DNA from 2 places in the Apibacter sp. B3919 genome. Region 1 is predicted to be linked to the other one. Evidence: riboswitches for the same ligand, from Rfam matches in the RefSeq annotation. Region 1 holds a riboswitch; the other holds the start of a gene.

The links. A riboswitch is a leader RNA that binds a small molecule or an ion and turns the genes downstream of it on or off. The one in region 1 is predicted to bind S-adenosylmethionine.
Region 2: it holds a riboswitch for S-adenosylmethionine, as region 1 does, so the genes downstream of both, J3U20_RS02825 (trans-sulfuration enzyme family protein) here and J3U20_RS09610 (TonB-dependent receptor plug domain-containing protein) in region 1, are expected to answer to the same signal.

Annotation. Positions count from the first base shown of each region.
Region 1 covers NZ_JAFNMG010000006.1:77,178-94,244, forward strand. The annotation lists gene J3U20_RS09595 (C10 family peptidase) at 1-3,575, shown strand, start outside; gene J3U20_RS09600 (C10 family peptidase) at 3,946-6,267, shown strand; gene J3U20_RS09605 (APC family permease) at 6,339-7,604, opposite strand; gene J3U20_RS09610 (TonB-dependent receptor plug domain-containing protein) at 7,632-10,076, opposite strand; SAM riboswitch class I at 10,183-10,281, opposite strand; gene J3U20_RS09615 (MFS transporter) at 10,358-11,506, opposite strand; gene J3U20_RS09620 (ATP-dependent Clp protease ATP-binding subunit) at 11,622-14,153, opposite strand; gene J3U20_RS09625 (DUF2149 domain-containing protein) at 14,314-14,649, opposite strand; gene J3U20_RS09630 (MotA/TolQ/ExbB proton channel family protein) at 14,652-15,248, opposite strand; gene J3U20_RS09635 (hypothetical protein) at 15,283-15,975, opposite strand; gene J3U20_RS09640 (cobaltochelatase subunit CobN) at 15,995-17,067, opposite strand, start outside.
Region 2 covers NZ_JAFNMG010000001.1:622,459-639,525, forward strand. The annotation lists gene J3U20_RS02805 (DUF6348 family protein) at 1-30, shown strand, start outside; gene leuS (leucine--tRNA ligase) at 172-3,027, shown strand; gene J3U20_RS02815 (SDR family NAD(P)-dependent oxidoreductase) at 3,096-3,863, opposite strand; gene J3U20_RS02820 (MerR family transcriptional regulator) at 3,985-4,293, shown strand; SAM riboswitch class I at 4,596-4,693, shown strand; gene J3U20_RS02825 (trans-sulfuration enzyme family protein) at 4,853-5,989, shown strand; gene J3U20_RS02830 (homoserine dehydrogenase) at 6,018-7,199, shown strand; gene bshA (N-acetyl-alpha-D-glucosaminyl L-malate synthase BshA) at 7,230-8,354, opposite strand; gene J3U20_RS02840 (alpha/beta hydrolase) at 8,356-8,985, opposite strand; gene J3U20_RS02845 (protein-L-isoaspartate(D-aspartate) O-methyltransferase) at 9,237-9,887, opposite strand; gene J3U20_RS02850 (EamA family transporter) at 10,042-10,956, opposite strand; gene rpsL (30S ribosomal protein S12) at 11,194-11,574, shown strand; gene rpsG (30S ribosomal protein S7) at 11,600-12,076, shown strand; gene fusA (elongation factor G) at 12,084-14,213, shown strand; gene rpsJ (30S ribosomal protein S10) at 14,225-14,530, shown strand; gene J3U20_RS02875 (formyltransferase family protein) at 15,210-15,905, opposite strand; gene J3U20_RS02880 (metallophosphoesterase) at 16,048-17,067, opposite strand, start outside.

The sequences.
Region 1 (17,067 bases):
ATTTTAAACCGTTGCTCTTTATTACAGCTTTCATTATATTTAGTGTTTCTCAAGCACAAGATATTTCAGAAAGAACTGCTCAAAGAGTAGCTAACAATTTTTTAAAATTGAAAGCTAAAGATCCTTTAAAAAGATTATCGAAACAATTCAAATTAACAAACATTACATCAACTTTTGATAAAAAATATGATGGTTTTTATGTATTCAAAGTGGAGAATGGAAACGGATTCTGTATTGTATCCGCTGAAAGCGCAAATCATCCGATTTTAGCTTATTCTTTAAACTCATCCATACCAACAAATAAAAAGACTTCTCCAGAATTCTTAAATATTTTAAATAACTATCAGTATACCAATTCAAATCTTAGAAAAAACTCTTTAAAAAAATCTAATAGTAAAGATCAGGAACAAATAAAAAAAGAATGGGATGCTTTACTTTCCGATAATGAATTTCCAAATTATACACAATTATTAAAAAAGCCATCGGTTAATGCTATAATTCCGGATTCGATTGCTCCATTGATAAAAACCAATTGGGATCAAGCTCCTTTATATAACAAAAAAACTCCGATAACCTATGAAGGGCAACCCACATTTACGGGTTCTGCTGCAACAGCTTTAGGACAAATAATGAAATATTGGGATTATCCTGCTACAGGAAATGATTCTGTAACTTATCGAATTCCTTCCTCTTATTTTTATTATTTCTATAATTGGAAATGGAAAAAGTTAAGTGCTAATTTTCAAAAAACAAACTATCAATGGAGTAAGATGCCTAACTCGCTTTCAGGAAGTTCTACTGAAGAGGAGATCGATGCGGTGGCTACACTCTTGTCTCATACCGGAATTTCCGTTAATATGATGTATGGACCAATTGGATCAGGTGCTCATAGTGAAAAAGTTCCCAATGCTTTAAAAAAATATTTTAAATACAGCTCAAATATTGAATTAAAAAACAGATCCGATTTTAATTCAGATGAGGAATGGTTAAATATTATTAAAGACCAAATTTCACAAGGATTCCCTGTTTATTTTTCATCTATAGGCCCGGGTGCTGAACATGCATATATAGCTGACGGATATGATTCAAATAACTATGTACATCTTAATTTAGGATGGGCTGGAGAGGCTAACGGATATTATTATATTAATGATCTTCACGGTTATTCATCCAGCCAAATGATAGTAATAAATATCTATCCTTCAGATACTTATTGCGTTCCACCTTCAAGTCTTTCAACATCAAACATATCATCCAACAGTGCCACTCTTAATTGGAATAATGATATTAGATTTAAAAGTTATAAGATTGAATATAAATCGAGTGGTGATTCTAATTGGACTGTTGCTAATGATAAAGCTACAGGATCTTCTCTTGAATTAGTAAATTTAAAGGCAAATACAACATATACTGCAAGAGTAGCAGCCAATTGCGATGCTAATTATTCTAATACAAATAACTTTGCAGAAACAACTTTTCAAACTAGTATCTCTGAATCCCCTACTTCATCTGCTTGCGTTAATAATTACGAACCTAATAATTCATTTGCTGATGCTTATTTAATAAATTCTGATTCTACTTACTATGCAGGTATAGGATATCCTGGTGACGTTGATTACTACAAAATTGTTTTTACTACTAATTCAAATTTAATAGTAATAATGAATAAATTCAATAAGGATTATGATATAACATTATATAATCGTTATTTTAAAGAAATTGGGAAGAGTATTGCAGGTAGCGAGTCAAGAGAAAGAATTAAAATTGAAAATCTTTTACCCGGTACCTATTATTTAAAAGTATCTGGTTATAATGATGTATATGATGAGTCAGAATGTTATGAATTAACGTTCAATTCCGGACCTGCTGCTCCTACATGCAGTACTAATTATGAACCCAATGAATCTTTTGAAGAAGCTTATCCAATTGATGTTCTTACCACTTACTATGCGGCTATTGGATCTTCTAGAGACATGGACTATTATAAATTTACATTAAAAGAAACTTCTAATGTTAATATAAGTCTTCAAAATATTTATTTTGGTTATGAATTCAATTTATATGATTCATCTAAAAAATTTGTAGCTAAAGGAGTATTTGATGAACCCAATAACAAAGTAATTCATATTGAAGATCTCCCTTCAGGTACCTATTACATTGAAATAACAGGTAAATTAAATCCAATAGAATGTTACAGACTTTTAATTGATACTGATATATCCAGACATTCTTGTATTAATAATTATGAACCCAATGATTCATTTGAACATGCCATTCATATTAAAACTGATAATACATATTCAGCAGGAATAAGAATTCCTAATGATCTTGATTATTATAAATTTATTTTAGATAATAAATCTAACATCTCGGTTACTCTTCAAAATATAGCTGATAAATATGAATTGAAAGTTTATGATTCTTCTAAAAGAGAAATAGGAAGAAGTTATAATGAAGATCTAAGCGATGAAACTATTAATCTAGACAATTTAGATCCCGGAACTTATTATATATTGGTTGAAGGAATTGATAACGCATTTAATGCTACTCAATGTTATGACTTATTAGTAGAAACGATCGCAACAGATTCTCCATGTGTTAATAATTTTGAATCTAATGATTCGTTAGAAAAAGCAACGCCAATAAATCTGAATACCGTATACGAAGCAGGTATTGGTTCTCCAACAGATAAAGATTACTATAAATTTACAATCAGTGAAACATCAGACATAACGGTTTTACTTCAAAATTTACCTAAAAACTATGATTTAAAACTTCTTGATGAAGTAGGTGATGAAATTGACAGCAGTTCAAATAAGGGTACAATAAATGAAAAAATTGTAGCTGAAAATTTACCTGCCGGTAATTATTATGTATACGTATATGGATATGAAGGTGCCTATGATACTACTTTTTGTTATAATTTAGAAGTTCAAACAGAAAGCAGTAATTCATTATGTAAGGGTAATTATGAGCCTAATAACACCTTTGATTCTGCTTATACAATAAGAAATATCTTGACCTATTCTTCTGATATAAGTTCTTCAACTGATGATGATTATTATAAAATATATATCGGTGAAAAATCTGATCTTTTGGTTGTTTTAGAAAATTTACCCAATGATTATGACCTTAAACTTTATGATAATTTAAAAAGAGAAATAGGAAGTAGTACTAACAGCGGAACTACCAAAGAAATTATTGATATTAAAAATTTAAATAAAGGCATTTATTATGTATATGTTTATGGTAAAAATGGCGCATATGAGCCGGGCAAATGTTACAATCTAAGTGTTAATTATGTTCCTGCCAAGAATTCAGTTGAATTTGACAATCCTGAGAATTCCGTTATCGTATATCCTAATCCTGTTCATGATGCTATAAATATAAAAGGTTTAAATATACTCGAAAAAGGAAAACTTATTACATTAACAATAGTTGACAGAAATGCGCGTGTTGTGAAAATTTTGCAATCTAAAGTTGACGATAATATACTTGTAAATGTTTCAGACCTCCCTCCGAATATTTATTTCTTACAAATTCAGGGGCAAAATTACAAATTCATTAAAAAATGAGTTTTTAATTTTAATTAAAAAAGAACCGAAAGATCAATCTTTCGGTTTTTTTATGCAAATTATATTTATAAAATAGATATGCAAAAAAGAAAAATTAATAGTAAACTTTATATTATCATTTTTACACATTATTTAATATAATTTAGTAAATTTGATATATAGTAACCTAAAAAACTTAAAAAGCTTATGTTTTATCTTAATAAATTTATTTTTTCCTAGTAAGTAATTATTTTAATTTAAAATAATTACATCAAAATCTTTTCACTCCATTCAACTATATATTCTATACCAAACAGTATACGTTTATTAGAATAATTAAATTTATAGTAATTACAATTTTACTTCATTATTAACACTAAAAACAATTCCGATGAGATTAAAATATTCTATTTTAATTATAGCTATATTTATATCTTACACATTTTATAGTCAAGATATTTCTGAAAAAACTGCCCGTATTGTAGCCAATAATTTTTTAAATCAAAGGATTCAGTTAAAAAATTCAAACCACAATAAATTAATTAATATTACCAATCGTTTTGATAAAAAATACGATGGTTTCTACATTTTTAAAAGCTTAAATGGTTTTATAATAATTTCTTCACAAAGTGAAAACCACCCAATTCTAGCTTATTCATTTGATACAACTCTTAACCCGGAAGGAAATCAATCGCCCGAATTTTTATACTTTCTTAGAGAATACCAATCAGCAAACGAATATTTAAGAAAAAGTAAAATAAAAAAAATCGGCGAGGATAAAGAAAGATCTTTAATAAAAGAAGAATGGGACGCTTTACTTTATAGAAAAGAAATGCCTTTATCTAAAATGAATCATAAATACAATGAAATTCCTTTAACAAAAGATCCTTTGATTACAACAAAGTGGAGTCAAAATACATTTTATAATAAGTTGGTACCCAAAACTTATGAAAACCAATCTTGTCTAACGGGTTGTGTGGCTACCACTATGGCCCAAATTATGAAATATTGGAATTACCCTGTCAAAGGTAAAAGCTCTAATACCTATAAGATTCAAAATACTTATTATGATTGGAAAGGTAAAACATTAACAGCTGATTTTGCTAACACTACCTATTTATGGAATAATATGCCTACTTCCCTTTCCCTTACATCCACCACGCAACAAATCGATGCAGTTGCCACATTAATGCTTCACACCGGTATATCGGTTAATATGATTTACGGACCTAACAGTTCGGGGGCATTTAATAACTCAGTTTTAAAAGCATTGAAAAATTACTTTCAATACAGTTCGGATATAAAAATGGTTAATAAAGGAAATTATAGTAATCCCGAGTGGATAAAACTAATTAAGGATCAGCTAATAAAAAATTATCCTGTGTTTTATAAAGGAAGCAACAGGCAAGGAGCACATACCTTTATTGCTGATGGAATTGATAGTAACAACCTCATTCATTTTAATTTTGGTTGGGGCGGTTATGCAGATGGATACTTTCAATTATCTGAACCGGCAGGATATAAATCCAATCAAAGTGCAATAATAAATATACACCCTATTAATTATACTTGTTCTATACCTTCGGGTCTCACTACTTCGAATATATCTTCAACTGGTGTCGTATTAAAATGGAATAATATACCGGGAATTCTAAGTTATACTATTGAATATAAAACAAATAAAGAAGAAAATTGGAATACTAAAACCCTTGAATCAACCGACACCTTATACACCCTTACAGGATTAAAACCAAATACCTCATATAGTTGGAGAGTAAAAGCAAATTGCTATACTTCAAACAGTTCCAATTATGCTCAGTCTACATTCAATACCTTAATTTATCCAACTCCTACCCATCTGAGTGCTTACGATATTACTAGCAACAGCGCTATTTTAAAATGGGATGAAATGCCCGGGATTTCAAATTATACCGTTGAATATAAATCATCTTTAGAGTTAACCTGGACAACAGCTGCCATTGCAACTACAAATACATTTTTTCTTCTCTCAAAATTAAATGCAAATACCACTTATAATTGGAGAGTAAAAGCCAATTATTCTGCCTCTATCAGTTCCAATTTTGAAGAAAATTCATTCCGTACTTCTACTAATTGTGCAGCTAATTACGAACCTAATGATTCGTTTGAAACTGCATATCCTATAAACATCAATACTTTATATTCAGCTGCACTTGGCTCCAGTTATGATTTAGATTATTATAAATTTTCAATTTATAAAAAATCTACTATTGAAATTATTCTTAAAAACTTTTCTGAACATTATACTTTGGCTTTATATGATTCTTCAAAGAATTATATTACCCGTAGCACGAATACAGAGAATAATAAAGATCAATTTCAAATAAATTTAATTCCCGGATCATATTACATAATGGTTAAAGGATATAAAGATGCTTTTCTTGAAAATAAATGCTATGATTTAATCGTAAATCAAATTTTCAATGATAAAATTACTGATAACAATAACATAATCATATATCCTAATCCCGCTCATGAAACACTTAATATAAAAGGTGTTCCTTCAAATATTCAAAAATTTATAACATTAACTATATTTGATAATAGTGGAAAACTAGTTAAAAATGTACGACTTTTAATTGAAGACAAAATTTCTATAAATGTCTCTGATCTACAGCCCAATCTTTATATTATAAAAATTTTAGGAAAGAATTACAAATTCATAAAAAAATAAACCTAAGAATTACGTTAAAAAACCGAAAGACAAATCTTTCGGTTTTTTTTATATTCATTAAACTGATATTTTCAATCAACTCTTTTTTTATCAAAAAAATAAAGGGTCATACCGGCTCCTATGATTCCTAATCCAATAATACTCTCCCGAGGATGGTTGACAAAAGTAAAATACAAAATATAAAAGCTGAAAAGTAAAAAGATAACGGGCATTAGTAAAAAAATATTTCCTTTGAAAAGTACCCGATCTTTTTTCTTAATAAATAAAGAAGTACTCACGGCAGCCGTTGAAAGAAGTTGAAGTACAAATGCTGTGTAAATAAAAATTTCTTCAAATTTACCACTCAATATTATTAGTATACTAATAAGAGTATGAGCAACTACAGCCCAAATAGGTATTCGGTTTTTATTTTCTTTACCTAAATAACTCCAAAGATGATTTTCTTTTGCTGTTGCCTGGGTTACTCTCGATCCAACCCACAAATAGCCACTAATGGTTGAAACTAATTGCAATGCAATCAAATAACTTATCCATTTTACTCCCCGAACGCCTAAAATATTGGTAAATGCGATATTGGCAATGTCTTCTTTTCCTTCCATTTGTTCGATTGAAGCATGTTTTAAAAAAACAAAATTTACCAACACATAACTTACTGTTACAAAAACAGTTCCTATTATCAACGCTTTGGGAAGATTAACTTTTGGCTTTTCAATTTCTTCAACAATATAAGAGGCAGAATTCCAACCGGTATAGGCGTAGGTTACAAACACTAACGAACTGGCAAAAGCCGAAACGATAATTTCATGAGTCCAAGAATTATCCCATAATAATGCATTGGTAGGAGACGGACTTATCGAAATTCCAATTAAAATCAGTACTATAATGAATGCTACCTTAAGAACGGCAAATATATTTTGAAAACGACTGCTTACCTTTAGGCTGAAACATTGAAATATAGCAATAATAATGATAATGAGAATAGCTGTACTTCTTTCATTTTCAAAACCCAAATATTTAGCCATAGCTAATGCCGCTAAAGCAATCGGACCGGAGAAACCAACTATAAGCGATACCCAACTGGTGATGTAACCCATGATAGGATGATAGGTACGAGAAAGATAAATATAATCTCCTCCCGATTGCTTAAAATGAGCTCCCAATTCCGCGTAGATAAAAGCACCTATTAAAGCCAGTATTCCCCCGATTGTCCATAAAAGAATAATGGTAAACGTATTGTGTAATTCCGGAACTTGATATCCTAAACTTGTAAACACTCCCGTTCCTACCATATTGGATATGACTATGGCAGTTGCTGTCTTCCAGCCTATTTTTTTCATATTTATTTTAAATATATAAGTCTAATTTTAGAAATTCATAGAAAGCTTAGTAAACCAATTAGCTCCGGTTGTACCCATCTGTACCGGTGCATACTTGAAAACATTATAATAAGAATTTTCATAGATTTGCTTATCCGGAAATACATCAAAAATATTATTCCCGCCCATCGTTAATATTAAATCTTTTCGTATGGAATAACTGATACTAAAATCGGTTACTAATTTAGGATCGTGATGTTGTACCGAACCGTATGGGTAACCATCTCTCGTAACTTTACCGAAATAGGTATTTCTTACTAATAAATTCCATTTCGAAACTGAGTAATTGAAGCTTAAAGTTGCCTTTGCTTTTGGACTTAAAGATTCAATTATATTGGTTTGATCGGGACCGAAATATTCATTTCTGTCTCCTTCAAAAACTTTGGGAAAATGATAATCAACAATTTCTGTTTCTGTATAGTTTCCTGATAAACTTATATCCAGATTTCCCCTTCCTAAACCAACTTTATATGTGGCCACTATATCAATACCTTTCGTTTCCGTATCCACAGCATTAGTAAAAAATCGTGCTCCTTCCACTCCATAAGATTCTACTTTTGCATTAACAAATTCACTCGTGAGTACAATACGATCTTTAACTTTGATATAGTAAGCATCAGCGGTTACATATATTTTTTTAGAAGGTTTAAATGTTAAACCGGCACTCGCATTTATAGATTTTTCTTCTTTAAGTTTATCAATACCTAAAGCTTTTGCCAAAGGACTGTCATTTCTAAATATACCTTTAGAAACAACTCCTGATCCCGACGATGAGATACTGGAAAAAGAATTATTGAAATATTGCTGTTGAAGAGACGGGGCTCTGAATCCATTACTGAAAGCTCCCCTTACAGCAAATCCGTTTACATATTCATAACGCACCGCCAACTTTCCTATCCAAGAATTACCAAAATCGGAATAATGCTCATATCTTCCTGCCAAATCACCGGAAAATTTTCCTTTTTTAAATGCTACATCCGCATAACCGGAGGCATTATTTCTGTCCTCTTTTAACGCATTTTCAGGAGAAAATCCTATAAAACCTTGTGCTCCCCCCTCTCCCAGTATATCGGTGGGAAGAGTAGATGCTGTTGCCGGATTACCAAATTTATCGTAACGCATCCATGAGCCTTCTTCACCGGCCTTTATTCTATACTGTTCGTATTTAAATTCTCCTCCGAAGGCAACGGAAAGAAGTGTATTTATTTTTTTAGAAATATCCAGATTGATAGTATTTTGCATAAACTCATGTCCCCCGGCTTTAAATTCCGTTGGAGAATGTATACCCAACGAAGCGTTGTTTGTATGCGTAGCCTTATAATTAAAAAGGTTTTCTCCAAAGGTATTACTTATATCTACCATCCAATTATTATGCATATATCTTATTCCCGTAGAGTTAGAAATATCATAAATAGTGGATTTTAATAAAGGTTGAAATCCTATCGGATAAAGTTCTTTAACTACATTAGTTTTTTCACTGGGAAGTCTTCGGAATTCAGCTCCTTCTCCTTGTCTTAAACTTGCTCCGCCGAATGAATAGAACTCATACTTTTCGGATAATGGATAAATGGAATTTATAAAAAACTGTTGATTTTTAATTTGAGCATCTCCTGCCCTGAAACGGAAGTCTTTTTGGGTTAAACCCATTTCTGCCATAATTTTTTCATCGTTTATTCTGGCCTGATCGGGATCCGGTGCAAAATCATAGGCAAAGTTATCGCCAAACTTGTCCAGATTATTATCATAAGAACGATTGGTTTTATTTCTTTGGCTGACTACAAAAGAAAGATTGATACTTCCTCCTTTATCTCCTAATTTAGCCCCGTAATTTCCGCTAAAATTGTAAGTTTCCCCGTCATTTCTATTGGTTAATCCATAGGTGATGGATGCCGAGCCGCCCTCATTCTTTTTTAAAATAATATTAATTACACCGGCAATGGCATCCGAACCGTATTGAGCTGCAGCACCATCTCTCAAAACCTCTATTTTTTCTATTGCTGAAACGGGTATGGCACTTAAATCTGTACCCACAGATCCGTTACCTACTGTATTTTGATAGTTGACTAATGAGGTAGTATGCCGTCTTTTTCCATTCACTAATACCAGAACCTGATCGGGACCCATACCTCTCAAGGTAGCCGGATCAATATGTTCCGTTCCATCGGAAGAAGATTGGCGAACTGAATTGAATGAAGGTACTAAATAATTTAATAAGTCGTTAACGGTTAATTGAGGAGATGCCTTTTCTATTTTCCTGACATCTATTACATCTATGGCAACGGGAGAATTTACTTTGGTTCGTTCTGAACTTCTGCCACCGACTACAACAATCTCTTCAAGATCAAGGGAATCTACGGCTCGTTTTTCTTGAGCATCCACATAATTGGTAAATTCTAAAATTAAACTTACCATTAACAAAGAAACTTTTTTCATTATCTTTCTTACAGTTAGTAAATTATATTTATTAAAACTGTATCAAGAAAAACCGGAAAGGAAAAAAGAAATTATTCACAACTCAACATACTCACAACTCGCGAATCACTCATCTTTCCCCTCAGGGCTGGAATTAGCACCAAGCCTAAGCAGGCCGGTTGCCAAGGTTTCACAGGGCCAGTCCCTCCACCTTTCTTGATAAGTGATGTAAATATACCATAATTTTCATAATAAAATAATTTTATATTATATTATTTTACCTCTAAGATAAAGAAATATATTTACTTTATCTTAAAAAATCTTACCAAGAAAATTATTCCTATTCCAAATAAGGAAATGAAAGTAAAAGATATTTGTAATGAAAATTTTTCAGCTAAAAAACCAATGCAAGGAGGGCCTAGAAAAAAACCGATAAAACCAATGCTGGTAATAACTGTAAGCGCTTGTTCGGGCGAAGCAGTTTTTGAATTTCCCGCTAAGGTATATACTAAGGGTACGACTGCAGATATTCCCAGTCCAACAATAACGAACGAAAGAAGTGTAGTTAGTAATGTTGGAAATAGAACAGCACAGATCATACCTATAAAAATTAAAGATCCGCTGATGATCAACGTAATTTTTGAACCGAATTTTCGAACTACAAAATCAGAAATGAATCGTCCGCAAGCCATGGCTGCCATATAGGCAGTCAATCCATATCCGATATATTTTTTATCGGCTTTCACTATATTCCTCATATATTCATTGGACCAATCGGTCATCGTTCCTTCAGAAACCATAGCAAAAAAAGCTAGAAATCCTAAGACAATAAGATTTTTATCAACTCTGATAAATTTTGATTTTTTTGGTAATTCCATTGATTCTTCTTTGGATTCATCCGGCAACAAGTATCTGAATAACCAAAGGGAAACCAGAATTCCTATGGAAGAATATAAAATAAAATGCTCAGAAGGTGGTATGTTTTTAGCAATCATTACCGCTCCTAACCAAGAAGCAAAAAAACCTCCAATGCTCCAAGTACCGTGCATGGAGCCTATTATTTGACCTTTATAGGATTTTGACACATTAACAGCTTGTGTATTGATAGCTATATTGGTTAAATTACCTATGGCCCCGTAGGCTATTAAATTGAGTTTCAATTGCCATAATTCACCGCAAAATCCAATCCCGATTAAAAATATAAAGTAAAGAATGATAAATATAAGGGTTGATTTTTTACTTCCCAGCTTTTTTATTAAATTACCCGCAAAAGGTAACGTAATAAGTGTTCCGATTGATAAAAATAGTAAAACCAATCCCCAGTTGGAATCGGAAACATTCATCGATAATTTAATCGTTGGAATTCGTGAAGCCCAGGTCGCGGAACTGCCTCCAAAGAAAAAAAATAAAAGGGTTACAGCCATTCTGGGCAAATGCTTTTTGTTTATCATTAGTAATTCTCTCGGATTTTTTATGGATTGTAACTATTTATTAACTACTCCGGTATTTATAAAATAAAAAAAACCTGCTTGATACAATCAAACAGGCTGTTCATTAATTTAAACTTTATTCATTAGTCGGAGATTCTTTTTCAACCTCCAGTATTTTAATTTCCGTACTGTCTTTTTCTTTATTTAATCCAATATAGAGATGGTCTCCATCATGTATCGATGAATTGATAATTTCTTCAGCGATCACATCTTCCACATATTTCTGGATCGCTCGTTTAAGCTGACGTGCACCGAAATTTTTGTCCCATCCTTTTTCAATGATGAATTCTTTAGCTTCCGGAGATAATTCTACTTCATATCCAATTTTAGCAATTCTATCGTACACATTTTTCAATTCTAAATCTATAATTTTGGATATATCTTCCTTTTCCAAATTATTAAAGATGATAACATCATCGATCCTATTTAGGAATTCAGGCGCAAAAGTTCTCTTTAAAGCGTTTTCTAAAGTAGATTTTGCTCTTATATCGGAAGATGATTTTTTGGCAGAAGTTCCAAATCCAACACCGTCACCGAATTCTTTGAGTTCACGAGTTCCGATATTGGAAGTTAAAATGATTATTGTATTTCTAAAATCTATTTTTCTTCCCAAACTATCCGTAACATGTCCGTCATCTAAAATTTGCAAAAGGATATTAAATACATCCGGATGTGCTTTTTCAATTTCATCTAAGAGGATTACAGCATAAGGTTTTCTTCTTACGGATTCTGTCAATTGCCCTCCTTCTTCATATCCTACATATCCCGGAGGAGCTCCTACTAATCTAGATACGGCAAATTTTTCCATATATTCACTCATATCTATTCTAATGAGAGCATCATCTGAATCAAATAATTCTCTGGCAATAACTTTTGCTAATTGAGTTTTTCCAACTCCGGTTGCTCCTAAGAATATAAATGTACCTATAGGCCTGTTAGGATCTTTTAATCCGGCACGGTTTCTCTGAATGGCTTTTACTACTTTGTTGACCGCTTCGTCCTGACCGATAATTTTACCTTTCATCAAATCTTTCATTTGAGCAAGTTTTTTAAGCTCTCCTTCTGCAACTCTTTGTACAGGTACACCGCTCATCATTGAAACTACCTCTGCAACATTATCTTCGGTAACAATCTCCCGATGTTCTCTTGAAGATTTTTCCCATTCTCTTTGTGCATTCGCTAATTTAGTTTCAATCTCTTTTTCGGTATCTCTTAATTTTGCAGCTTCTTCATATTTTTGGCTTTTAATTACCTTAGTCTTTTCAGCTCTGATTTTTTCTAATTCTTTCTCATAATTAACTATTTCCTTTGGAACTTTGATATTTTTAATATGGACTCTTGATCCCGCTTCATCGAGCGCATCAATCGCTTTATCCGGTAAATATCGGTCGGTAATATATCTTGTAGTAAGATTTACACAAGCTTTAATTGCCTCCTCGGTATAAGTTACATTATGATGTTCTTCGTATTTATCTTTAATTTGATTTAATATGATAATGGTTTCTTCCGGAGAAGTTTGTTCTACCATTACTTTTTGAAATCGTCTTTCTAAGGCGCCGTCTTTTTCAATATATTGCCTATATTCATCCAAAGTAGTCGCTCCGATGCATTGTATCTCTCCTCTTGCTAATGCCGGTTTGAACATATTGGAAGCATCTAAAGAGCCTGTGGCTCCTCCGGCTCCTACTATGGTATGGATTTCATCAATAAAGAGAATAATATCCGAGTTTTTCTCAAGCTCATTCATGATGGCTTTCATTCTTTCTTCAAATTGTCCTCTATATTTAGTACCTGCAACCAGTCCGGCTACATCTAGGGTAACTACTCGTTTGTTGTATAAAACACGAGAGACCTTTTTTTGAACAATTCGTAAAGCGAGGCCTTCTGCAATGGCTGATTTACCGACTCCGGGCTCTCCTATTAACAAAGGATTATTCTTTTTTCTTCTGCTTAATATCTGAGAAACTCTTTCAATTTCTTTTTCCCTTCCTACTACCGGATCTAAACGACCTTCGAGTGCAGCGGTGGTTAAATCTCTACCGAAATTATCTAATACCGGTGTTCTGCTTTTCGAAGGATTGGATCTGCTTCCTTTAGGTGCTTCGTATTGATTTCCTTCACTAATGCCTTCTTCTTCAGAAAATTCATTGGTGGGTTGTTCCGTAAAATCTTCTTGAAACTGAAATCTATATTCTTCTTTAAGGATGTTAGCATCGATATTATACTTTTTGAAAAGCTGGGTTACCGGATCGCTTTCTATCCTCAAAATGCATATCAATAAATGTATGGTTTCTATTTCCGGGCTTCTAAAAAGCTTAGCTTCTAAAAAGCTTGTTTTTAAAGCTCTTTCGGCAGCTTTAGTAAACGGGATGCGATTCCTGTCTACTTTTATACTTATTTCAGGTTTATTAAGATTTTCTATTTTTCTCCTTAAGTCACCTAAATCAACATTTAAACTTTGAAGTATGGTAATAGCTTTGCTGTTACCTTCACGTAAGATACCCAGTACAAGATGTTCCGTCCCTATATGGTCATTACCTAATCGTAATACTTCTTCATTGCTGAAGCTTATTACATCTTTGACTTGTTGTGAAAAATTTTCGTCCATGTATGACTTACTGTTCTATATATTAATATTTTACGATTTGAATCTTGCATTTATCATGCCACTTTACTTATCGGTTATTTTGTCATATTCCTTGATAAAGTAAAATATTTTTTTCTGATAAATGTACTCTATTATTTTAAAATATCATATAATGTCGGAACTATTTCTCGGGTACGTATATTATTTCTCCATTTTCCAGTTCATAAGCTATCCCTACTTTTTTCCCTTTTTTACCTGTGGATTTCTCTTGGGACGGGGTATACTTGTTTATTTTATTTCCTTCTTTGGTTATTATTTCCATATCTTCTTTTCCCGGATTTTTAACAACGGTAAAATCTTCATTGGAAAATACTTCACCCATATTTAAATTCATAACCATGGCAACCATAAGAGCAACGGCAAAAACCATAGCTACATCAAATAGGTTTACAATGACACTAAGCGGATCGGTATCTTCTTCTTTTAGAAATCTGTTAATTCTTCTTCGCCTTTTCATTCTTAATTTACATTACCCGTTACTACTCTTGCTACATAATCTAAATTGTTAACTTCTTTTGCATACCATCGTTGTTTAACTTGTAAAGTTACTAATCCGATTGCGCTTACTACCAATCCCACCACAGTTGTTGCAAAAACTACTTGCATGTTATACGCCATACCGGAAATATCCCCAGAGGACAGCCCAACCAGTGCCGGACTCATGGCTATCAGAGTACCGATTAAGCCTAAGACAGGTCCGAGTTTTGCAAGCATTTTTGATAAGGAAAGGTCTTTATCTACTTCATTTTCAAAATTGGAAATGGTAAAATCGGCATAGGCTTCATGGGTGGTATTTTCCAATAATGTCCTTAAATATTTTATATATAAGGAATTGTTTTTTGAAGGCAAGGTTGCTCGTAAATCTTTTAATTTTTCTTGAGTAAGGTTTTCAATAACCGGATTTATCTTTTTATCGTTATTCCTTTTAACGATAAATTGATTGTAAAAGCTTCCTAAAAGAAGCAATGAACGAGCGAACAATATTAGTAAGATGATGATATCGGGAATTAATAAACTATTCGCTACCCAAAATAATACTTTTGATATAATTTCCATATTTATTAGTTATTTTAATTTTTTCTTTTAGTGTTTAACAATTTTTCCATTTAGTTAACCTCCATTTAATTTTATTTCCTAAAAATCCTATTAGAAAAAAGAAAATGAATAGTCCCATCGATAAAAGTATATAGTTAACATTTATGGTTTCTTCTGAGGATTTATATACTATTTTTCCATCAACGGTGGTTATGAGTCCTAGTATACAAATGATTAAGCTCACCATAAAATGTATTTCAAGTCTTAAATCAAATTCCGGAATCAGTTTTTTAAGAGTTATGACAGCTAAAACCATACATAAAATAACGATTGATGCATAAAGGATTGCCATGGTTAAAAAGTGGAAACCGGTAAAGGTAAATGCGGCTTGAGTCAATCCATAAAATAAAACTAAAAAAAGCAAAATTCCCGGATAATATTTTAACATTAATCGAACTATCTTATGTTTTTTACTTCCAAACCGTCCCATTAGTGCTGCAAAACAGAAAGCAAAACATACCGCCGATTCTACCGTAACTACTACGGACATGTTTTGCATCATCACATGATCAGCTAAAAAATCTTCTATCTGTGTTTTAGATTGCTTAATGGCTACGGGATAAATTAAAAGTATATAGACTATGTATACTAGCATCATTAAGGCTATTTGCCCTATTTTCCAAAAACTTAGCTTAATAATGCTATTTAATAGGATAAGAGCCATTAATAAATGTATGATGAGTTCCATAAAATAATATCCTTTGATCTTAACCGTTTTTTCTTCTTTTCCTTATATACATTAATAGTGAAAGGGCAACAATGCTTATAACCGTAACTATAATTACTCCATTGACTGCTGTTTTTTCTGATTTATTAACTCCTTTGGAAACTTCTTCTTTTTTCAAAACCATCCCCTCTTTAGAATCTGATGAAGATTCTCCTATTTTCATTTTAGTTACTTGTTGCTTATATTCTGTAGATTGCTGAGGTGTAACTTTATTTGAAATATAATCCTGGAGTTTTTTATTATTTCCGGAAAATCCTGCTCCTGAATGTCCAAATTCTTTCACAACTTGTGTATGTACGAGAGCCGTTTGTTTTATTTGTTCTTCAGTGGCTTTCCACATCCCTTTTCTTGAAGTTTCAAGCATGATTGCTGTAATTTCTTCTAAGGCTGCCGGACTCACTTTTTTGAAAAATTCTTTGGTTCCTAAATTAGTTTTATCGGTTACATAGGTATCATAAATCTGATCCCACATCTCATTATCGATCACATCGGGCTTCATTACATTCCAACCGTAGGTATTGGTTATAACCTCTGTTATATCGGCCGCGCTGGATGCTCCCCCTTTCATCTTCTCTTTAATATAGGCAGGATTGAAGATGGTGGTACGAGCTTCTACTCCTATAGCTTCTTTCAATTCTTGCATTTTGAAATTAGTATGATTTCTGTAGTCTGCAAAATAGGCATCGGGATCTTTACCTGTAACATTTCGAATGGCTAAATTCATTCCTCCCATAAACTCGTATACATGATCTAGACTTAAAGCTCCCCAAGTATTGCTTTGTCTTGGATGAACAACCATATCTGTATTTTTTAGTACAGCTTTTAGCAATCCCTTGTGAAAATCACCCCAATTTTTATCACTGCCGTATATTGCTCCCATATTATTGATATAGGTTTCTGCTATTTCTTTTTCATCTTCCCATTTATCTCCGCTGGTTACCATTTCTTGAATTCCTGTTCCATACATTCCGTTAACTCCTCCGAATATTCGTTGCGTTGAAATCTGACGGGCTTCTTGAGGAGGTACTCCTTCATCGACTAAACTTTTTTCTA
Region 2 (17,067 bases), on a different contig from region 1:
AGAAATTTTATTATATTGAAGCGTAAGTAAGTTTGTAAGAATTATTATATATATTTCATATCATATATCTTTTTTTTTACTATTGTAATTAATACGTATGCTTTAAGCTGAAATACAATTTAAAAATTGAATAAATCATTACCTTTGCAAAAAATTAATTCAATTTTACCCATGCAATATAATTTTCAGGAAATCGAAAAAAAATGGCAAAAAAAATGGAAAGAGCAACAAACATTTGCTGCTTCAAACCATACAGATAAACCCAAGTTTTATGTGTTGGATATGTTTCCGTATCCTTCGGGAGCAGGTTTACATGTAGGTCATCCACTGGGTTATATTGCCTCTGATATTTATGCAAGGTTTAAACGCCATCAAGGTTTTAATGTACTTCATCCCATTGGTTATGACAGTTTCGGGCTACCTGCTGAACAATATGCTATTCAAACAGGCCAACATCCGGCGATAACCACAGAAGTTAATATTAACGGGGGTATAGATAATAAAGACAATGTTATTGCAGGATATAATAATCAGTTGAAAAAATTGGGATTTTCTTTTGACTGGAATCGTGAAGTGAGAACATCTGATCCCGACTATTACAAATGGACCCAATGGATATTCATCCAACTTTTTAACTCATATTACAATACTTCTTCGCAAGAGGCTCGTCCTATTACTGAATTAATAGATATTTTTTCAAAGGAAGGTAATGCTAAAATAAATGCCTGTACCTCACCAATTGAAATATTTTCGGCTGAAGATTGGAACCGTTTTTCAGATGAAAAAAAACAACATATTCTTTTAAATTATCGATTGGCTTATCGTGCAGAAACAACCGTTAACTGGTGTCCGGCTTTAGGAACGGTTCTGGCAAATGATGAAGTGGTAAATGGAGTTTCTGAACGAGGAGGATTTCCTGTCTATCAAAAAAGCATGATGCAATGGTCTATGCGGATTACGGCTTATGCTGAAAGACTTCTTTCCGGATTGGAAACTATCGATTGGAGCGAATCAATCAAAGAAAGTCAACGTAATTGGATTGGTAAATCTTTAGGGGCAGAAATCAATTTTGCTGTTGCTGATTCCGAAGCAACCGTTACAATTTTCACCACTCGTCCGGATACAATTTATGGTGCTACTTATATGGTTATGGCTCCTGAACATCCTCTTGTGGATCAAATTACTACCGGCGCCTATTACGAAGCCGTAAACCAATATAAAGATCAAAGCACCAAACGATCGGAAAGAGAGCGAATCGCAGATGCTAAAACTGTTTCAGGACAATTTACCGGTGCTTATGCTATAAATCCTTTTACTCATAAAAAAATTCCTATTTATATTGCAGATTACGTATTATATGGATACGGAACAGGTGCCATAATGGCTGTTCCTGCTCACGATGAGCGTGATCATCGATTTGCTAAACATTTTGGACTTCCGATTGTTGAAGTAATTAAAGGAGGAACCGATGTTCAAGAAGAGGCTTTTTCTTCCAAAGAAGGGGTCTGTATCAATTCCCAAATTTTAGACGGATTGACTGTTAAAGATGCTCAAGCTAAAATTATTGAGGAAATAGAAAAAATTAAAATCGGGCACGGAACTACCAACTATCGATTACGAGATGCCGTTTTTTCTCGTCAAAGATATTGGGGGGAACCTATTCCTATATATTATAAGAATGATATTCCCTATGCTTTACCGGAATCTGCATTACCTTTACTTCTTCCGGAGGTTGAAAAATATTTGCCCACTGAAGACGGAGATCCTCCGTTGGGACGTGCTACACAATGGGCTTGGGACACTGAAAATGAACAAGTTGTAAGTAACGACCGTATTAATCATACCACGATTTTTCCTTTAGATTTGAATACAATGCCCGGTTGGGCCGGAAGTTCCTGGTATTTTCTCAGATACACAGATCCAACTAACCATTCTTGCTTTGCCGATACTAAAAAAATAAATTATTGGGAAAACGTAGATTTATATATTGGAGGAAGTGAACATGCTACGGGACATTTATTGTATTCACGTTTTTGGAATAAATTTTTAAAAGATTATGGATACTGTGCCCAAGAAGAACCGTTCCAAAAATTAATTAATCAAGGGATGATTTTAGGTCAAAGTGCTTATATCTACCGAATTAACGGAACTAATAACTTCATCTCTTACAATTTATTACATGAAGCACAAGATACCACTCCACTGCATATTGATGTAAAACTTCTTAAAGGAACTACAGATGAAGTTGATTTAGAAAAATTAAGAAATTGGAGAGATGAATTCAAAAATGCAGAGTTTATTCTTGAAGAAGGTAAATTTATATGCGGGAGAGAAGTAGAAAAGATGTCAAAATCTTACTACAATGTTATTAATCCGGATGATGTTTGTGATGAATACGGAGCCGACAGCTTACGTATGTATGAAATGTTTTTAGGACCTATTGAACAGGCTAAACCTTGGAATACTCAAGGACTTAGCGGAGTTCATGGATTCTTAAAAAAATTCTGGAAACTGTATCATTCCGGTGAAGGAGAAACTTTCTTTGTATCAGATGAAAAACCTACTAAAGAAGAACAAAAAATAATTCATCAATTAATAAAAAAAGTTAAAGAGGATTTGGATAACTTTTCTTTCAATACATCCATAAGTTCTTTTATGATTGCTACCAATGATTTGGTAAAAATAAAATGTTATAAAAGAGAAATTTTAGAATCTTTGTGCATTTTAATCTCTCCTTATGCTCCACATATTTCAGAAGAGCTATGGGAAAAATTAGGACATGAAAACAGCATTGAATTTCAAGCATTCCCTGAATTTAACGCTGAATATCTTGTTTCCGAAATACATGAATATCCGGTTAGTTTTAATGGAAAAGTACGTTTTAAAATTGAAATGCCTATTTCCGCTACTCCTAAAGAAATTGAAGAAGCAGTAATGGCCCATGAAAAAACACCGAATTATCTTGACGGCAAACAACCTAAAAAGATTATTGTTGTGCCTAAACGAATTGTCAATATTGTACTATAAATAGAATTGAAAAACCAATCCGTTTTGGGATTGGTTTTTTTATATTCTTTTATGCTATCTTTTATTAACTAATTAGTTGTTAACCCACCATCAACTGATAAAATCGTTCCGGTAATCCATCGGGCTTGATCGGAAGCCAGGAAAACAGCTGCCGCCCCAATATCTTCTACCGTTCCAATACTTCCCATCGGATATATAGATTTAATCATTGTATGAAAATTTGTTTTCCCTTCTTCGCTAAGTTGTTCTAAATTATATCGTAGAAGCGGCGTATCGATACTTCCAGGAGCAATAGCATTAACCCGAATTCCATCTTTTCCTGCCTCAAAAGCCAATGATTTAGTAAATGAATCTATACCGCCCTTTGTCATGGAGTAAGCAGTAGATTCTCTTCCCGGTAACATTCTGTGTGAAAAATAAGATGAAATATTAATTATATTTCCTTTGGATTTTTTCAAAGATTGATACAAATTTTGAGTCAGTATATAAGGCGCTTTCATATTAAGATTAATGTGTTTATCTAATAAATCTTCAGATGTTTCTTCAAAAGGATTAAAACGACCGATTCCTGCATTATTAATTAACACATCAACTGTCTTTACTTTTTCTAAAATTAGTTTACCAACTGAAGATAATTTTTCAATTTCCGTCAAATCCGCAGAAATCAGAGAAACAGTTACATGATACGACGAAAATTCTTCTTTGATGTTATTTAATTTTTGAGAATCTCTGGCAATTAGAACAAGATTTGCTCTTTGTTGGGCGAAAGCACGAGCAATTCCCAAGCCTATTCCTTCAGTAGCGCCGGTTATAATAACATTTTTGTCTATTAACATAATACTTAAATTTTAATTATAGTTTATTGTTAAATATTTACATTTTATGTAAATTATTTACAATTACAAATTTAACTTTTATTTTGTATATTTACTTCAAATAATGTAAATAATTTACAAAATGAACGAAACCAATCATTTATCTTTCGATTTTAAGTTTTTAGAGCAATTAATTGTGGGCATTGGCGAAGTTTCTCAAATAACGGGAATTCCTACACGACAAATTAGGTATTGGGAAGATAAAGGAATTATCAAAAGTCTTACAGAACAGGAAGGAAAAAACAGAAGATACAATTATGAAAATATAAAAAAAATGATTCTAATAAAAGAATTATTGGAAGAAGGGTTTACATTAGATGCTGCTTCACAAAAATTAGACAGCCGAATGCAATTGATTGAAAATGTATTAAAAAAGCTTAACAACAAATAAAATCAGTATTAAATAAATGGGTTGTTAAAATATCATTTACATTGCATAATATTATTATTGATCTTAATATAAATTAGTTACCATCACAAAAAATTTTATTTTTTCAACTTAAAATTAATTTCGATGATTATTAAAATACTTCTTTTGGTAAATTCATTTATATTTAGTATGCTTTATGTCTTATATTATAATGATTATTAAAAATACATTACCTTTATAAATATTATAATAAAATCGTTTTTTATTGGAAATTAAAAAATAAAACGTATCTTTGTAATATATTTAGCGATCATTAATAAAATTACTTATCAAGAAAGGTGGAGGGAATTGGCCCTATGATACCTTAGCAACCCTCTTATATGAGTAGGTGCTGCATCCAACCGTAAAGGAAAGATAAGTCGAAACAGCTTACATACAAATACATATAATACGAGCTTCTTTCGACCTACATAAAGAAGCTAATTCATAATTTAGCATTTAAATGGGAATCTTGTATAAGTTGTTTTATGATGATTAATGAATTTTAAGGCATTTATTAATTAGAAAAAACAACCTAGTCATGAAATTAGAAACAAAATTAGTACATATTTCTACTCCTGATGTACTTACCGGAGCTATATCTACTCCTATTTACCAAACCTCTTCTTATGTTCAGGAAGAACCGGATTTGAATAAAGGATTTGCTTATACAAGAACGGCTAATCCTACCCGTAAAGTTGTAGAGCAGGCCATTGCTGAATTAGAGGGCGGTATTGCCGGATTTGCTTTTTCATCGGGATTGGCAGCAACGGATTGTGTTTTAAAGTTATTAAAACAAGGGGATGAAATTATTGCTGTAAATGATGTTTACGGAGGTACTTATCGAATAGTTACTACGGTTTATAATAAATTTGGTGTAACCTCTAAATTTATTGATACGACTGATATTCAAAATGTCTTACATGCAGTTTCAAATAAAACTCGCTTCATTTGGTTGGAAACCCCTACAAATCCAACTTTAAAAATATCCGACATTGAAGAAATCTCTAAAATTTCCAAGCAAGTGGGAGCACTATTAATTGTAGATAATACTTTTTTATCTCCTGCTTTACAACAACCGATACGTTTAGGTGCTGATATTGTTGTACACAGTGGAACTAAATATCTTTCAGGACATGGAGACGTTTTATCCGGATTTATAGTTGTGAAAGATCCTAAAATAGCCGAAGAATTAAAATACTTACAAAATACCTCAGGGGGCGTACTCTCTCCTTTTGATAGTTGGTTAACTTTACGCGGAATTCAAACTCTATCTCTGCGTATGGAAAAACATTCACAAAATGCTCAAAAAATTGCTGAATTTTTAACTACACATCCCAAAGTAGATAAAGTATATTATCCAGGATTAAAAAATCATCCCAACCATCATATTGCGGCCAAACAACAAAAAGGGTTTGGCGGAATGGTATCTTTTAGTTTAAAAGACGATACTTTGGAAGCGGCAAAAGATTTTTTAACCCGTACCAAAATTTTCCTTTTAGCTGAAAATTTAGGCGATGTTAGGAGTTTGGGTAGCCATCCTGCAACAATGACCCATAAATCAACCCCTCTTGAAGTTCGTAAAGAAACAGGAATTCAAGATTCTTTAATTCGTTTATCGGTAGGAATTGAAAATGTGGATGACCTGATTAATGATATCAAACAAGCTTTAGATTAACGGTTAATTTTATAAATTGAATAATTGAATGATAAGAAATAAACTTAAATTAGGAATTTTTGGATTTGGATGTGTGGGAACGGGATTGTATAAAGTGTTAGAAGAAGCCGAAAGTGTAGATGCAAATATTAAAAAAATATGTATTAAACATCCCGATAAACCGAGATCAATCGATAAAAAGTATTTTACTACTGATAAATACGAGTTATTATCGGATCCTGAAATTGAAGTTATTGTCGAATTAATAGATGACGCTGATGCTGCTTTTGATATTGTTTCAGAGGCCATGAAAAACGGAAAAGCTGTAGTTTCGGCAAATAAAAAGATGATTGCCGAACATTTACCTGAACTACTAAAGTTGGAAAAAAAATACCAAGTTCCCCTACTCTATGAAGCCTCTGTTTGTGCCAGTATTCCCATTATCAGAAATTTAGAAGAATATTATGATAATGATTTATTAACATCGGTATCGGGAATTTTTAATGGTTCTACCAATTTCATTTTAACCAAAATGATCCATGAAAAACTTTCTTATCCTGTGGTTTTAAAAGAAGCACAAGAAAAAGGATTCGCAGAATCAGATCCTACCTTAGATGTTGAGGGAATTGATCCTAAATATAAATTGTGTATTATTCTTTTTCATGCTTTTGGACTTATTACTAAACCGGAATCTATATTTAATTTTGGAATATCAAGAATAAGTGATTTCGACTTGGAATTTGCTCGTCAAAGAAATTTAACAATCAAGTTAATAGCAAGATGCAATAAAAATAATAATGAAATTACGGGTTTTTGTGCTCCTACTTTTATAGAAAAAGAAAATACGTTAGCTCATGTAAATTATGAATATAATGGAGTGGTTTTAGAAAGTGCTTTTTCAGAAAAGCAACTGATGATCGGTAAAGGTGCGGGAGATAAACCCACCGGATCTGCCGTGCTTTCTGATATTTCAGCTTTAACGTATGATTACAGATATGAAAACAAGAAATATATTCATCTAAATAAACAATTACAATTAGTCGATACTAAAATTTATAAGGTTTATGTAAGATATCACGATCAATTTTCCGGTTTTGATGATTTTGAGTCCATCGAAGAACAATACAGCAGCCTTTCAGGTAATTATTTTATAGGCTTCATCTGTTTACATAAATTAGCGCATTCTTCATGGATTAAAGACCCGAATATAAATGTTATTTTTTTCAGCTGATTGGGTTGATAAGTATGTAAATTCAACTATTTAGTTATGATTGCCCAATGCTCGGTCATACAATTCTTTATATATAGGAATTATCTTAGAATTATCAAAAAGTAAAGCTTGATCTTTCGCTTGTTTTTTGAAAAGTGAAAGCATTTTTTCATCTTTCAGCAGCCTAATGGCATTCTTTGCCATGGAAGGGATGTCACCAACAGGAGATACAAATCCTGAAAAACCGTCTTTATTAACTTCCGTAATTCCCCCGGCATTACTTGAAATAACAGGTATGCCACAGGCCATTGCTTCTAAGGCTGCCAATCCGAAACTTTCTTGTTCAGAAGGTAATAAAAATAGATCTGCAATACTTAAAATTGAAGATACATCAACCATTTTTCCCAACGTTTTAATTTTATCCTCCAAATGATACACTTTAGTTAAATGCTCAATGGTTTCTGTCTCCGGTCCTTCTCCAACAATCAAAAGTTTTGATTTAACTTCTTTTTGTACCAGATTGAAAATCGACATTACATCATCAATGCGTTTAATTTTTCTCAAGTTAGATACATGAATAAGTAATTTTTCATCTTCAGCAGCAAAATTCTTTCGGATACACGGGCTTGATATTTTAACAGAATTATCAATAAAATTCGGAATTACTTCAATGTCTTTTTTAATAGTAAATGCCTCAAAAGTATCTTGTTTTAAACTTTGGGAAACAGAGGTTATATAATCGGATTTATTGATCGAAAATTCGACACCGGATTTATAAATGGGATGACTTCCTACCAAAGTAATATCTGTACCGTGTAAGGTAGTGATTACCGGTAAGTCAACACCCTTCTCTTTTAAAATTTGCTTGGCAAAATAGGCTGCATAAGCATGAGGTATTGCATAATGCACATGCAGCAAATCTAATCCGTAAGTTTCTGCAACATTTACAATGATTGTAGACAATGCTAAGGAAAAGGGTTGATATTCAAATAAAGGATATTGTTTAACGCAAACTTGATGAAAATATACATTAGGCAAGGTGACATCCAGCTTTGCCGGAATGCTATAACTTATAAAATGAGCTTCATTACCTAATGCGGCCATCTCCATTCCTAATTGGGTGGCAACTATCCCGCTCCCACCGAACGTAGGATAACAAACAATTCCAATTTTCATCTTATTGCAAAAAATTTAAAAGATCATAATAGTTTTCAGAATTTATGCCATGACCTTCATTGTATTCATGATATTCATAATCTAAATCTAATTCTTCACATATTGATTTGAATTGACGAGACCATTGAATGGGAATAATAGGATCTTCTTTTCCATGTGAAAAGAAAAATTCCAATTGTGAAAAATCATCCCCCATGTTTACGTCTTTCAATAATTCCGGATCCGGATATCCACTTAAACAGGCTATTTTTTTAAACCTTTTAGGATGGTGTAATGCTAATGAAAAGGAAAGGATTGCTCCTTGACTAAAACCTAACAAGGTTATGGAATTAGTATCGAAAGGATATTTAGTTTGGATTTGATCCAAAAATTTCATAATAATTTTTTGCGATTCAATGGCCTGGTCGGAATTAATCATTTTGGCTCCTGAAGTAAAATCTAAATCGTACCAGGCATATCCACCCATGCTAATTTCTCGTATGGCTCGTAAACTAATCACGTAGGCATCATCGGGTAATTCTTCTGCAAAACTGAACAAATCTTGCTCATTACTTCCATATCCATGCAGTAAAAGTATTAATGAAGGCGTCTCGGTAGCTGACTTAGGTTCTCTTAATAAATAATGGACCATATTTAGAATTTTAGTAAAACAAAGATACTCTTTTTTGTATAATACATTTTAGAGAATCAAGCTATCTAACGTTATCTATACGTTTCTTTTGAAATTTATGCTTCTTGGTGAGTATCTTGAAAATGATTTTTTTTAGATCAATTATTAGTTAGAAAATTAGATTAGATTATATTTTTTCAAATTATTAAAACATAATGCTTTTTAGTAAAATAGATACGGTTTAAAATTATTAATTGAAACCAATCGATTTTTTATTCAATCACTCTATTTTCTAACATAGGAACAAATTGATAATCTCCAAACTCCATAGTCTCAAATGTATTTTCATCTAATTTTAGAACGGTATACATTTTTTGCTCTTTTTCTCCTATAGGAATAACCATGACCCCTCCAACTGCTAATTGCTCCAATAACTTTTTAGGCATGGTGGGAACCCCCGCTGTCACTATAATTTTATCAAAAGGAGCAAAAGAAGGAAGACCTAAATATCCATCGCCAAAAATTTGATGTTTAGGAACGAAATTAATTTTTTTAAGGATTCTTTTGGAGAATTCAAATAATTCTTTTTGTCTTTCAATGGTAAAGACTTGTGCTCCTAAAGCTACTAAAACAGAAGTTTGATATCCGGAACCCGTTCCGATTTCTAAAACTTTTTCTCCTTTCTGAACGTGTAATAATTGAGTTTGAAAAGCTACTGTAAATGGATGGGAAATCGTTTGATTGGATAATATTGGAAAAGCTCTGTCTTCATAAGCCAGATCTTCAAATATTGAATCTATAAAGAGATGACGAGGAATTTTATTTAGGGCGTTTAATACAATTTCATCATTTATTCCTTTTTGCTTAAGTAAATTAATTAGTTTATTTCTCTTTCCTTTATGTTTTAATGTATCCTGTTTCATTGTCTTGCAAGTTATTTAAAATATCAATGAGAAACAATATTTACCGGGACGCATAAAGGCGAAAAGCAAGCGATAAAAAATATTTTTTACATGAAAATTATTGTAATTTAAAAAGTTCCTTATTTTTATCTTATTAGTATTTTTTTTGAATTTTTTATTTTTTTAATCTTTTAGGAAGGATAAAAGTTAAATTAAGTAAAACAATAGCGATAAGGATAAGTACAATGCCCACCCATTGCAGGGAAGTTACTTTTTCGCTAAGCACAAATTTAGCCATCATAACAGAAACCGGAAGTTCCAAGGAAGCGATTATACTTCCTATTCCGATTCCCACCACCGGCATACCTTTGGTAAATAAAAATGGAGGAAGAATAGTGCCGAAAACAGCTAATATAATACCCCATTTATAAAATATTGAAAAATGGAACGGTTCAGTTATCAGCGCATGAGCCCATATTAATGAAACCATAAGGGTGGCTCCTACTAGCAGATAAACAGACCGCAAAGTAGAGGGCATAGATAAGGCTACTTTATTGGACGTAAACATTGAAAAAGTATAGGATAGTGCTGCTAAAATTCCAAAAATTACACCTGTTGCATTCAAATGAACGTGAGATTCATTGATAAGATTGGTTGCTAATAAAGTACCCAAAAGAATGGTTATAATGGCTACAATTTCAACAAGTGTAGGTTTCTTACGATTTACAATAAAATCCACTAATGCACCCATCCATACCGCTTGCATAAGTAAAACTATGCATATGGATACTGGGATTCCGTAATGAACAGCTAAATAATAAAAGGTGCTGGTAAGACCAAAAGATGTTCCACACAAAACTAAATATACTTTATCTTTTAATGTGTATTTTTTTTCTTTACTTACCTGTTTATTTTTAGTAAAACCATGAAGTATGATAAGACCTAGCAAGCCGAGGACCGCTTGAGAAAAGGTAACCTCCGCAGTAGTATAACCGTCGTTATAAGACAGACGAACAAAAGTTGCCAATACTCCATAAGAAGCTGCTGCAAACGCCACAAAAAATAGCGATTTTAAGTAGTTCACGTTCATTTATTTGTATTTATATAATTTTAAGCAGGTTCAAAGTTAAAAACTTAAATTCAGATACTTGACGAAAAATTCATTCAATTCATGATTTTTTTTAAATTTAGATTAAACTATTATCATTTAGAAAGATAAAATTTTAAATAAATAATCATATGAATCAGTGGATTATGGGCGTATTATTTTTTGCATTTATAAATAAAAAGCACTACATTTGCAAACTTAAAAATTAAAAGAGCATAAATGCCAACTATTCAACAATTAGTAAGAAAAGGAAGAGCCACACTTACCAAGAAGAGTAAATCGGCTGCTTTAGATTCTTGTCCACAAAGACGTGGAGTATGTACTCGTGTATATACCACTACACCTAAGAAACCGAATTCAGCGCTTAGAAAAGTAGCCAGAGTTCGTTTAACTAATGGTAAAGAGGTCAATGCGTACATCCCGGGAGAAGGACATAATCTGCAAGAGCACTCGATAGTATTGGTGAGAGGCGGAAGGGTAAAAGATTTACCTGGTGTTCGTTATCACATTGTCAGAGGTGCTTTAGACACAGCTGGTGTTCAAGGACGTTTACAAAGAAGAAGTAAATACGGAGCTAAACGACCTAAAGAGAAAAAATAAGTAATAACGAAATTATTCAGGTAAAATGAGAAAAACGAAAGCAAAAAAACGTCCGCTTTTACCGGATCCTAAGTTTAACGATCAGTTAGTAACTCGTTTCGTTAATAACTTAATGAAAGACGGTAAAAAAAGCATAGCTTTTAAAATTTTTTACGATGCGTTGGAAATCGTAGAAACTAAAAAAGAAAATCAGGAAAAAACATCTCTGGAAATTTGGAAAGATGCTTTAGAAAACGTAATGCCACACGTTGAAGTACGTAGCAGAAGAGTTGGGGGAGCTAACTTCCAGATTCCAATGCCTATTCGTCCGGATAGAAAAATTTCTATGGCGATGAAATGGTTAATAAAATATTCAAGAGATAGAAATGAAAAGTCCATGTCTCAAAAGTTAGCTGCTGAAATTATTGCCGCTGCTAAAGAGGAAGGTGCTGCAGTTAAAAAGAAAACCGATACGCATCGTATGGCTGAAGCTAATAAAGCATTCTCACATTTCAAATTCTAAAGAAAATATGTCTAGAGATTTAAAATATACACGTAATATAGGTATTGCTGCTCACATTGATGCAGGAAAGACAACTACAACGGAAAGAATTTTATTTTATACCGGAGTAAACCATAAAATCGGAGAAGTTCATGATGGAGCTTCAACGATGGACTGGATGGTTCAAGAAGCTGAAAGAGGAATCACTATTACTTCTGCAGCTACTACATGTAATTGGAATTTCCCATTAACTGATGACGGTAAAAAACTACCGGATACACAGTCTTACCACTTTAATATTATCGACACTCCGGGACACGTTGACTTTACTGTTGAGGTGAACCGTTCATTAAGGGTATTAGACGGATTAGTTTTCTTATTTAGTGCGGTTGACGGTGTTGAGCCTCAATCTGAAACTAACTGGAGACTTGCGGATAATTACAAAGTTCCAAGAATGGGATTTGTAAACAAAATGGACAGACAAGGTTCTGACTTCCTTAATGTATGCCGTCAGGTTAAAGAAATGTTAGGATCTAATGCGGTTCCTATCGTATTACCTATCGGATCTGAAGAAGATTTCAAAGGGGTAGTTGACTTAGTTAAAAACCGTGCTATTGTATGGCATAATGATAACTTCGGTTCTACTTTTGATATTGTAGATATCCCTGAAGATATGAAAGAGGAGGTAATGGAATATCGCCAAAACCTTATCGAAGCAGTTGCTGAGTACGATGAAACTTTAATGGAAAAATTCTTTGAAGATCCGGATTCAATTTCGGAAGAAGAAATCCACGAAGCGCTTCGTAAAGCAACTATAGATATCAGCATTATACCTATGGTTTGCGGATCATCATTCAAAAATAAAGGAGTTCAGTTTATGTTAGATGCTGTTTGCCGTTATCTTCCTTCTCCACTGGACAAAGAAGCTATTGAAGGTACAGATCCTAAAACTGATGAACCGATCGCAAGAAAACCGGATGCAAAAGAACCGTTTGCAGCTTTAGCGTTTAAAATTGCTACCGATCCTTATGTTGGTCGTTTAGCTTTCTTTAGAGCTTATTCCGGTCATTTAGATGCCGGATCTTATGTATTAAACACTCGATCCGGAGATAAAGAAAGAATTTCCAGAATCTATCAAATGCATGCCAATAAACAAAATCCTATCGAATATATCGAAGCCGGAGATATTGGTGCAGCAGTTGGATTTAAAGATATTAAAACAGGAGATACACTTTGTGATGAAAAATCTCCGATTATTTTGGAAAGCATGGTATTCCCTGATCCGGTTATCGGTATCGCTGTAGAACCTAAAACTAAAGCGGATGTTGATAAATTGGGTATGGCTTTATCAAAATTAGCGGAAGAAGATCCAACTTTCCAAGTAAAAACAGATGAAGCTTCAGGACAAACTGTAATTTCAGGAATGGGTGAGCTTCACCTTGACATCATTGTAGACCGTTTAAGAAGAGAATTTAAAGTTGAAGTAAATCAAGGACAACCTCAGGTTGAGTATAAAGAAGCTTTAATGGGATCTGCTGATCACAGAGAAGTTTACAAAAAACAAACCGGTGGTCGTGGTAAGTTTGCTGATATTGTATTCCAAATCGGACCTGCTGATGAAGGAAAAACCGGATTAGAATTCGTAAACGAAATCAAAGGTGGTAACATTCCTAGAGAATTTATACCATCTGTTGAAAAAGGTTTCAAAGAAGCTATGAAAAATGGTCCTTTAGCAGGATATGAGATTGACGGTATGAAGATCACATTGAAAGACGGATCTTACCATGCGGTTGACTCTGACCAGTTATCTTTCGAATTGGCAGCTAAACTTGGATTCAAAGAAGCAGCTAAGAAAGCAAAACCGGTTATTATGGAACCTATTATGAAATTGGAAGTTTTAACTCCGGAAGAATATATGGGGGACATTGTAGGAGACTTAAACCGTCGTAGAGCAACAGTAAGCGGAATGGATGACAGAAATAATGCCAAAGTTATTAAAGCATTTGTTCCATTATCTGAAATGTTCGGATACGTAACTTCCTTAAGAACTTTATCTTCAGGACGTGCTACTTCAACTATGGAATTTGACCACTATGAAGCAGCTCCTCAGAATATAGCTGATGAAGTAATTGCTAAAGCTAAGGGTACAAACGTTTAATTTTTAAAACAATGAGTCAAAAAATAAGAATAAAACTTAAATCTTACGATTATAATTTAGTTGATAAATCAGCTGAAAAAATCGTAAAAACCGTGAAAGCAACCGGTGCTGTAGTTAATGGTCCTATTCCATTACCTACTCATAAGAGAATTTTTACCGTATTGCGTTCTCCACACGTTAACAAAAAATCTCGTGAACAATTCCAATTAAACTCTCATAAAAGATTAATGGATATCTACAGTTCTTCTTCTAAAACTGTTGATGCATTAATGAAATTAGAGCTTCCTAGCGGTGTTGAAGTAGAGATTAAAGTATAAGTTTTTAAACGAAACTTTAGATATAAAAAACCTTCTGAATTATAAATTCAGAAGGTTTTTTTCTTTTATATAGTATAACAAAAACGCACATTACCACTTAAATTTAATATGTATTTATACAGTATTCGGAATATATTTTAAGTATTTACTTTATTATTATATAAATTTTGGCACGAAATTAGTGTTTAATAAAAGCATAAATAAATCTATTATGAAAAATAATTTGGCTTATTTTTTTAAAAGTATATTGTTCTCAACTGAAAAAAGTAGTATTAGTCATTCTAACTTATTGCCAATTGTAACTTTCAGCACATTTATAATTCCATTTTCAATAGTAAAATTAACTAGCTTAGTATATCTATCTAACTTTCTAAGATATTTTTTAAAAGAATTCGGATTTATATTTTTTATAAATCCAAATATATATTTTTCAAGATCACAATCAGTAATTTACTGCGATTGTTGCTATAAAAATTAATTAAAATATTATTGAATATTTTGAATGGTTTAGAATTTTAATTATGAATGAATTATAAGATAAAAAAGAATAGAATCAGAAAATTTAAAGACTAATTATAAGTATATGTATAAATTCACCAATTAAATTTGTAAACTCATTTAATTTAAATTCAATAACATGTTAAATTCTATTTAGTGATGCAGGCTTTTTTAAGCCTGCTTATTTTATATTTTTATTTTTATATTCTTCAAATTTTAAATATAATTTTTCTTCTTTAACTCGAGGCATTCTTCGATGAGGCTCTGTCACATCCGTTGGTAAGGAAATAAAATCTTTAATGGTATCGACCTTTTCAATAGAATCTACCAACAGCTGCATTTCTAAATTCCAAAGTTTAAAGCATATAGTTTGAAACGTATCTTCTGTAGCTATTTCTATTTTTTCTTGAATAATTAAAAGCCCCGCATCTGCTTCTTTGTTTACATAATGAACTGTTACTCCTATCGGTAAATCTTCATATACCGCCCATTTCAGAGCATCTAAACCCCGAACAAAGGGAAGATATCCCGGATGAGAATTTATAATTTTATGATTGGTAACTAATTGTTCGGGCAATAAACCTGCTCCCGCTATTAAGATAGAATGATAGGAATTTTCTGTAAAACAGTTATCCAACTCTCCTATTTCTTTTTTTATATAGGTATAGTCTAAATTTTTAGCTAACTGTTCATTTTCCAGGGTAAGAAGTAATTCGGTGGGACGATGTGTAATAAGTGCTTGTATAGGTTTTCTAGGAACAAATGGTATTGCATATACATCAACTTTATGATATCCTTTCCCTTTTAATCGCAACAATACTTCTTGTGTTTTCCTTGTGGGATGGTCATAACAAATAACAGCTATTTTTTTATTCATAATAAATATTTTAAAAATTAACTATTTCAAATGAGATTTACAAAAGTGTGTTATTTTAAAGCATTATATAAATAATTATATAATGAACGGGAAAAGGACGTTCTATTGTTTAAAACTTTAAAAATAACACTTAAATTTAAAATTAATTTTGGGTTGAATCTTGTAAAAAATCTACTACCACATATTCAGAATTGGTTCCTATTCTGAATCTTCCTCCCCAAATTCCGATTCCTGAACTTACATAGATATGAGTTTTTCCCTTTTTTAGATAACCGTGAGATTTTTCGAATATGGATTTAGTAATTAAAGAAATCGGCCAAACTTGTCCTTGATGGGTATGTCCTGAAAATTGTACGTCTATTTGATTAAGCTCGGATTCTTCCAGATGATAGGGCTGGTGATCTAAAACGATTATAGGTTTAGAGGAATCAAGATCTTTAATTAATTCATTAAGAAGCTTTCTAGAGCTATTGGTACGATCATCTCTTCCCACAATATAAAAACTATTTTCAATTAAAATTGAAGAGTCTCTAAGTAAATGAATACCGGCATTTTTAATAAAATCTATACTTTCAGTAATTCCACTTATATATTCATGATTTCCTAAACAACTGTAAATACCTAAACGGGATTTTATTTTTTTAAAATGCTTTTCCAATAAAAAATGCTGTAAAGGCTTAACATTAGTGTCAATGATATCTCCTACTATAAGAACTAAGTCAGGTTGTTCCTTATTAATTTTATTAATCCAGCTTTTCAGTTCATTTCCTTGAATGGCATAACCCAAATGAAGGTCGCTGATCATTACAATTTTTAAAGGTTTAATTAACTTTTTATTGGTTGTTAATTTTAAATAAATTCTCCTTTTATTAAAATAATTTCTATATCCATAGAAACCTATACAAACCACTAAGCATAAAATCAAGATAATACCATAATTGTTATTAAAGAAACTTTCAGGTATAAATTCACCAAACTTATTTAATAAAAGCAATCCATCATAAACAAGAAAAAGTAAAAAAGAGTATAAAAGAACAACCGGCCAACTTGTAGAAATTTTATATAAAATCGTTGCAGATGCTAAAGATAATTTTTTTGAGAAAAGTAAAAATAATATAAAAGATGAGGGAAGAAAAAATACCAGTAAGAAAAAAATGCTTTT